DNA from 3 places in the Trujillonella humicola genome. Region 1 is predicted to be linked to each of the others. Evidence: riboswitches for the same ligand, from Rfam matches in the RefSeq annotation. Region 1 holds a riboswitch; each other region holds the start of a gene.
What was found. Region 1 has a riboswitch for S-adenosylmethionine ahead of ACK586_RS18530 (bifunctional o-acetylhomoserine/o-acetylserine sulfhydrylase). Riboswitches for the same ligand answer to the same signal wherever they lie in the genome.
Positions count from the first base shown of each region.

Region 1 (2,252 bases):
AAGCGGGCCACGGCCAGGGCGTTGGAGACGTGCCGCTCCATGCGCAGCGACAGCGTCTCGATGCCCTGGACGACGAGGAACGCGTTGAACGGGCTGATGGCCGGGCCGAGGTCGCGCAGCAGCTGCACCCGGGCCTTGAGCGCGTAGGCCGGGGCGCCGAGGTCGGCGTAGACGACACCGTGGTAGGTCGGGTCGGGCTCGGTGAACCCCGGGAACTTGCCGCCGGTCCAGTCGAAGTTCCCCGAGTCGACGATCAGCCCGGCGATGGCGGTGCCGTGGCCGCCCAGGTACTTGGTGGCCGAGTGGACGACGACGTCGGCGCCGAACTCGATCGGCCGGATCAGGTACGGCGTGGCGATGGTGTTGTCGACGATCAGCGGCACGCCGTTGCGGTGCGCGACCTCGGAGACCGCGCTGATGTCGAGGATGTCGCCCTTGGGGTTGCCGATCGTCTCGGCGTAGAAGGCCTTGGTGTTCTCCCGGACCAGCGACTGCCAGTTCTCCGGGTCGTCGGGGTCCTCGACGAAGGACACCGTGACGCCCAGCTTCGGCAGCGAGTGGTGCAGCAGGTTGTAGGTGCCGCCGTACAGCGACGCCGAGGCCACGACGTGCGACCCGGCCTCGGCGATGTTGAGGATCGCCAGCGTCTCGGCGGCCTGGCCGCTGGAGACGGCGAGCGCGGCGACGCCGCCCTCGAGCGACGCGACCCGCTGCTCGAGCGCGTCCTGCGTCGGGTTCATGATCCGCGTGTAGATGTTGCCCATCTCGGCCAGCGCGAACAGGTCGGCGGCGTGCTGGGCGTCGCGGAACTGGTAGCTGGTCGTGGCGTAGATCGGCAGGGCGCGGGCGCCGGTCGTCGGGTCGGGGCTCGTGCCGGCGTGGATCTGCCGGGTCTCGAAGCTCCAGCTCTGCGGGTCGGTCATGCGCCGGTCTCCTCTCGGTCGGGAGACCCGGCGGCGCACCGGAGACTCCGTCTTGCCGGGCGGCGGGCGCCGTCCGACCGGCTCTTCCCCTGGAGCACCTCGGACGGAGTAGAGGTTGCCGGGCAGCCAGCCAGGTGCTTGTCACTGCCTCTCGTGAGCCACCTCAGAACATAACGCCCCACGCGCCCCGCCCGGTACAGGGGTCGGACGGATCAGCCCGTCGGCGAGGGCCCGCCGGTACCCGTCGGCGTGCCGGTCCCTCCCGGTTCCGCGGGGGTCCCCGTGGGCGTGGTGGGCGCCCCGGTCGGCACCCCGGTCGGATCCGTCGGCTGCCCGTCCTCCTCCTCGGCGCCCTCGCCGGTGCCGGTCGGGGTGGGTGCCGGCGTCGTCGTCGTGCCCGGAGCGGGCGCCTCCGTCGTCGGCGCGGTCGTCGTGGGCTCGGTCGGCGTCGGGTCCAGGGGCGCGGGCACCACCGGCACCTCGCCGGTGTCACGGGCCGGCGAGGTGCCGGTCGTCTCCGGCCGGACGTACAGGTAGAGGATCCCGAGCGCGACGAACAGCACCGCCAGGACGACGGTCGACGTGCGAGCGCGCCCCAGCCGGCGCGGGATCGCGGCCCACCAGCGGCGCGGTCCCTCGGCGGGGGCGGTGCTCACCTGCGGTGCGGGGGCGGTGGGCCGGGTCCCGTCCGCGCGCGGGCGGTCGGCGCTCACCGCTGCTCACCGGCGCTGAGCGCGCCGGGCTCGGCCGAGCCGTCGGAGGCGGTCGGCGGTGGCACGCTCAGGCCCTGCCGGCGGAAGGCGAGCACCACCCGGGCACGCAGGTCGCGGCCGACCTCGAACTGCTTGCCCGGCAGGGTCCGGGCGACCATCCGCACGTTGACCTCGTCCAGACCGAGGCTCTCCACGCCCATGACCGACGGCGGGTCCAGCAGCAGCGGGTGCAGGCGCGGATCGTCGAAGGCCTCCCGGCCGACCGTCCGGAGGATGTCGTTGACCTGGTTGACGTCGACGCTGGCCGGCACCGGGACGTCGACCACCGCGCGGGCCCAGTCCCGGGAGAGGTTCACGACCTTGACGATCTGACCGTTGGGCAGCGTGACGACCTCGCCGTCGGGCGAGCGCAGCCGGGTGACCCGCAGCGTGACGTCCTCGACGGTGCCGGTCGCCGGGTCGCCGCCGCCCACCACCTGGATGGAGACGACGTCGCCGAAGCCGTACTGCCGCTCGGTGATGATGAAGAAGCCGGCGAGCACGTCCCCGACGATCCGCTGGGCGCCGAAGCCGAGGCCGACGCCGAGCACCGTGGCCGGGGCGACCAGCCCGGTGA
Region 1 is NZ_JBJNRJ010000043.1:25,637-27,888, forward strand. Features, by position in the region: gene ACK586_RS18530 (bifunctional o-acetylhomoserine/o-acetylserine sulfhydrylase) at 1-923, opposite strand, end outside; SAM riboswitch class IV at 967-1,082, opposite strand; gene ACK586_RS18535 (Rv3103c transmembrane domain-containing protein) at 1,136-1,636, opposite strand; gene ACK586_RS18540 (mechanosensitive ion channel family protein) at 1,633-2,252, opposite strand, start outside.

Region 2 (2,252 bases), on a different contig from region 1:
CCCCCCCCCCCCCCCCCCCCCCCCCCCCCCCCCCCCCCCGCTAGAGGGAGGCGCGGACGGCCTGGGCCCAGCCCTCGCCCATGGGGGCGCCGGTCACCGCGGCGTTGGGGACGGCGGCCAGCCGGTCGGCCATCCCGTCGACGGCGGCACCGTTCGCGGTGATCCACAACCGGCCGACCGCCGGCGCCATCTCGAGGTCGCTCACGCTGTCGCCGATCGCCACGGCGTCGGACGGGTCGAGGCCGCGCCGCTGCAGGTCCCAGGCGATCGCCAGGCCCTTGGAGATGCCGCGGGGCATGAGGTGGTAGACGCGCGGCGGCATCGCCTCCGGGGCCAGCGTCATGCGGGACGTCGAGGTGATCGACCCGTTGTCGTTGAGCGTGAGCCAGCCGAAGCCGCGGCCGGCGAGGTCGGCGTCCACCTCGAGCGGGTCGACCCGGCCGCGCAGCAGCGCGTCGGTCTGGTGCGTCGTGTGCCAGGGGTCGTGCCACTCCAGCCGGCCGGGGTGCCGCGCGATGAGGTCCTCCACGACGCCGGCCTCGGCCATCACGTCCATCGGCGTCCGGCCGTCGTGCTCTGCGGGCAGGTCGCCGGTCAGCCGGTGGGTGGCGCGACCGCCGTCCCAGCTCACGACCGAGCCGAGCTCGGCGACGGCGCCGTCGGCGGCGAAGATCCGCGCGGCCTCGACCACCTGCTCGAAGGTGCGCCCGCTGACCAGGACCAGCGCGACCCCGGCGCGGTGCAGGTCCAGCAGCGCGGCCGCCGGGTCGGCGGTGAGGTCCCGGCCGGACGTGTGCCAGAAGGAGCCGCGCGGGCCCACCATCGTGCCGTCGAGGTCGGTGTAGACGATGCGCGTGGCCACCCGCGCAGTCTGGCCGTGCACGGGCAACGCGACCCCGCCGGGTAGGGTGACGGGCGTTCCACTCATCCAGAGGGGCAGAGGGACACGGCCCGACGAAGCCCCGGCAACCGCCGTCCGCGCGTCCGCGTGGCGGCAGGTGCCAATTCCGTCCCGCGCGGCTCGACGGCCCGACGCGGGGAAGATGAGGAGGTAGTCGTCGCATGACCCTGACCGCTCCCGGTTCTGTGCAGGCCGACCCGTCCGCCGGTGGCCCGGTCCCCCCGTGTCCGGCGCGGGGCCTGGTCTGCCGCAACTGCGGCGCCACCTTCGGGCTGATCGCCGAGCACGCCTGCGCCCAGTGCTTCGGCCCGCTGGAGGTCGACTACGACCCCGAGCTGATGCGGGCGGTGACCCGGCAGCAGATCGAGGCCGGCCCGCAGAACATCTGGCGCTACGCCGCGCTGCTGCCCGTGGGCCAGGACCCGGCCGACCGGGTCTCGCTCGACCCCGGCATGACCCCGCTGGTGCGTGCCGACCGGCTCGCCGCGGAGCTGGGCCTCACCGGCGGCCTGTGGGTCAAGGACGACTCGGCGAACCCCACGCACTCGTTCAAGGACCGCGTGGTGAGCCTGGCGGCCACCGCCGCCAAGGGGCTGGGCTACGCGAAGATCGCGGCGGCCTCCACCGGCAACCTGGCCAACTCGGTCGCCGCGCACGCCGCCCGCGTCGGGCTGCCGTCCTACGTCTTCATCCCGGCCGACCTCGAGCCGGGCAAGGTCGTGCAGTCGGCCGTCTACGGCCAGACGCTGGTCGCCGTCGACGGCTCCTACGACGACGTCAACCGGCTCACCAGCGAGCTCGCCGAGACCGACGAGTTCGAGGACACCGCCTTCGTCAACCAGAACGTCCGGCCCTACTACGCCGAGGGCTCGAAGACGATGGGCTACGAGATCGCCGAGCAGCTCGGCTGGCGCATCCCGGCGCAGGTCGTCATCCCGATGGCGTCGGGGTCGCTGCTGACCAAGGTGGACAAGGCCTTCCGCGAGCTCGCCGCCGCCGGCATCGTCGAGGACTCGGACTGGACGGTCTTCGGCGCCCAGTCGGCCGGCTGCGACCCGATCGCCACCGCGTTCGACAACGGCTGGGACGTGGTCAAGCCGGTCAAGCCGACCGGCATCGCGAAGTCGCTGAACATCGGTAACCCCGCCGACGGTCCGTACGCGCTCGACGCCATCCGCCGCACCGGTGGCTCGGTCGGACGGGTCGGCGACGACGAGATCGTGCAGGGCATCCGCGACCTGGCCCGCACCACCGGGGTGTTCGCCGAGACCGCGGGCGGGGTGACCGTCGCCGTCCTGAGGCAACTGGTCGCCGACGGCCGGCTGGACCCGGCGAAGGAGACCGTCGTCCT
Region 2 is NZ_JBJNRJ010000004.1:58-2,309, forward strand. Features, by position in the region: gene ACK586_RS03290 (HAD hydrolase family protein) at 41-862, opposite strand; SAM riboswitch class I at 922-1,050, shown strand; gene thrC (threonine synthase) at 1,063-2,252, shown strand, end outside.
Region 2: it holds a riboswitch for S-adenosylmethionine, as region 1 does, so the genes downstream of both, thrC (threonine synthase) here and ACK586_RS18530 (bifunctional o-acetylhomoserine/o-acetylserine sulfhydrylase) in region 1, are expected to answer to the same signal.

Region 3 (2,252 bases), on a different contig from region 1:
ACCAGTTCCAGCTCGGCCCGGGTGAAGACCTTGCCGGTGGGGTTGTGCGGGCTGTTGAGCAGGACGACGCGGGTGCGCGGGGTGAACGCCGCCCGCAGCGCCGCCTCGTCGACCGCGAAGTCCGGCGAGCGCAGGACGACGGTGCGGCGCGTGGCACCGGCGAGGGCGATGGTCGCGGCGTAGCTGTCGAAGTACGGCTCGAAGGTGACCACCTCGTCGCCCGGCGTGGTGAGCGCCAGCACCGCGGCCGCGATCGCCTCGGTGGCCCCGACGGTCACCAGGACGTCGTCCGGGTCGACCCGCAGGCCGCGGAAGCGCGCCTGGTGGGCGGCCACGGCCTCGCGCAGCGCCGGCACCCCGGGCCCGGGCGGGTACTGGTTCGCGCCGCCGCGGATGGCCGCGACGGCGTCCTCCAGCAGCGAGGCCGGCCCGTCGGTGTCCGGGAACCCCTGCCCCAGGTTGACCGCCCCGGTGCGCACCGCCAGCGCCGACATCTCGGCGAACACCGTGGTGGCGAAGGGCTGCATGCGCTCGGTCAGCGCGGCGCGCGGCAGGGTCACGGCGGCCAGTCTCCCAGGCCCGCCCGGCGGTGACCTAGACTCCCTGGCGGTCCTGAGCGCCAGCGTCAAGCCCCGGCTCGCTGGCCGGCAACCCTCTCCGTCGCGGGGTGCTCCGGGTGACGACCAGACCTGGACACCGTGTCCCGGTAAGGACGAGGAGGTCGCCGGTGGTCCCGAGGCCGCTCGCCTCCGCACCGGACCGGCACGGTGTCGCGCCGACCGACCGCGCACGCCGGTGCGCCCGCTCCCAGGGAGAACCATGACCCTCGTCCACAGCCGCCGCAGGGGCCGGCTGCCCGCCGTCGCCCTCGTGGCCCTCGCCGGCCTCACCGCGTGCGCCGACAGCGACTCCGGTGGTGGGGGTGGCGGGGACGGCGGGGACTCCGCCGGCTCCGTCATCGTGATCACGCCGAACCCGGTCGGGGGCAACAACTTCCTCGAGCTCGCCATCGAGGGCGCCGAGCGCGTCGCCGAGGAGGAGGGGCTCGACCTCCGGGTCTTCGAGAGCAACGACCCGACGTCGATCCAGCAGAACGTCGAGGCCGCCGTCCGCGAGCAGCCCGACATCATCGTCGGCCTCACCTTCTCGCTGGAGGACGCCTTCGCGACGGTGCCCGCGGACAACCCCGACCAGCAGTTCCTGCTGGTCGACGGCTGCCCGGACCCGCAGCCGGAGAACGTCACCTGCGCCGCCTTCCGCGAGCACGAGGCCGCCTACCTCGCCGGCGTCGAGGCCGGGCTGCTCACCGAGACCGACCGGATCGGCGTCGTCGCGGCGCTGGACACGCCGTTCATCCGCCGCTGGGTCGACCCGTTCCTCGCCGGCGCGCAGAGCGTCAACCCGCAGGTGACCTCCACCCCGCTGTTCGTCGGCGGCGACAACCCCTTCGGTGACCCCGCCCGCGGCGGCGCCCAGGCCCAGGTCCTCGCCGACGGCGGGGCCGACCAGGTGCTGCTGGCCGCCTCGGGCAGCAACGTCGGGGCCTTCGAGGTCGCCGCGGCCGGCGGCTTCCAGGCCTACGGCGTCGACGTCAACGAGTGCGGCTCGGCCCCGGGCCAGGTCGTGGACAACGTGCTGAAGAACGTCGACGTCGCGCTCGCCGAGTCGGTGCGCAACATCCTCGAGGACGAGACCGGCGGCTACCAGATCTACGGCCTGGCCGAGGACGGCGTGGGCCTGACCGCCTTCTCCGACGACCTCGCCGGGTCCGGCTGCCTCATCGCCGACCGGCCGGAGATCGTCGAGCAGCTGCAGGACGTCCGGCAGCAGATCATCGACGGCACGATCACCGTGGACGACCCGGCCGCTGGATGACCGGCACGACCGACCCGGGCACGACCGACCCGGGTGCGCACGACGGCTCGGCCGCGGGGGCTCCCCCCGCGGCCGAGCTGCGCGGCATCACCAAGCGGTTCGGCCCGGTCGTCGCCGTCGACGGCGTGGACCTCGTCCTCGAGCGCGGCACGGTGCACGCCGTGGTGGGCGAGAACGGGGCCGGCAAGTCCACCCTGATGTCGGTGCTCTACGGCCTGCACCGGCCCGACGCCGGGCAGGTGCTGCGCGACGGCCGCGAGGTGCGGCTGTCCTCGCCGCTGGACGCCATCGCCGCGGGGCTGGGCATGGTGCACCAGCACTTCCGGCTGTTCGGCTCGCTCAGCGTGGCCGAGAACGTCGTCTACCGCGCCGAGCCC
Region 3 is NZ_JBJNRJ010000014.1:2,570-4,821, forward strand. Features, by position in the region: gene ACK586_RS09720 (pyridoxal phosphate-dependent aminotransferase) at 1-560, opposite strand, end outside; SAM riboswitch class IV at 609-719, shown strand; gene ACK586_RS09725 (BMP family ABC transporter substrate-binding protein) at 820-1,875, shown strand; gene ACK586_RS09730 (ABC transporter ATP-binding protein) at 1,872-2,252, shown strand, end outside.
Region 3: it holds a riboswitch for S-adenosylmethionine, as region 1 does, so the genes downstream of both, ACK586_RS09725 (BMP family ABC transporter substrate-binding protein) here and ACK586_RS18530 (bifunctional o-acetylhomoserine/o-acetylserine sulfhydrylase) in region 1, are expected to answer to the same signal.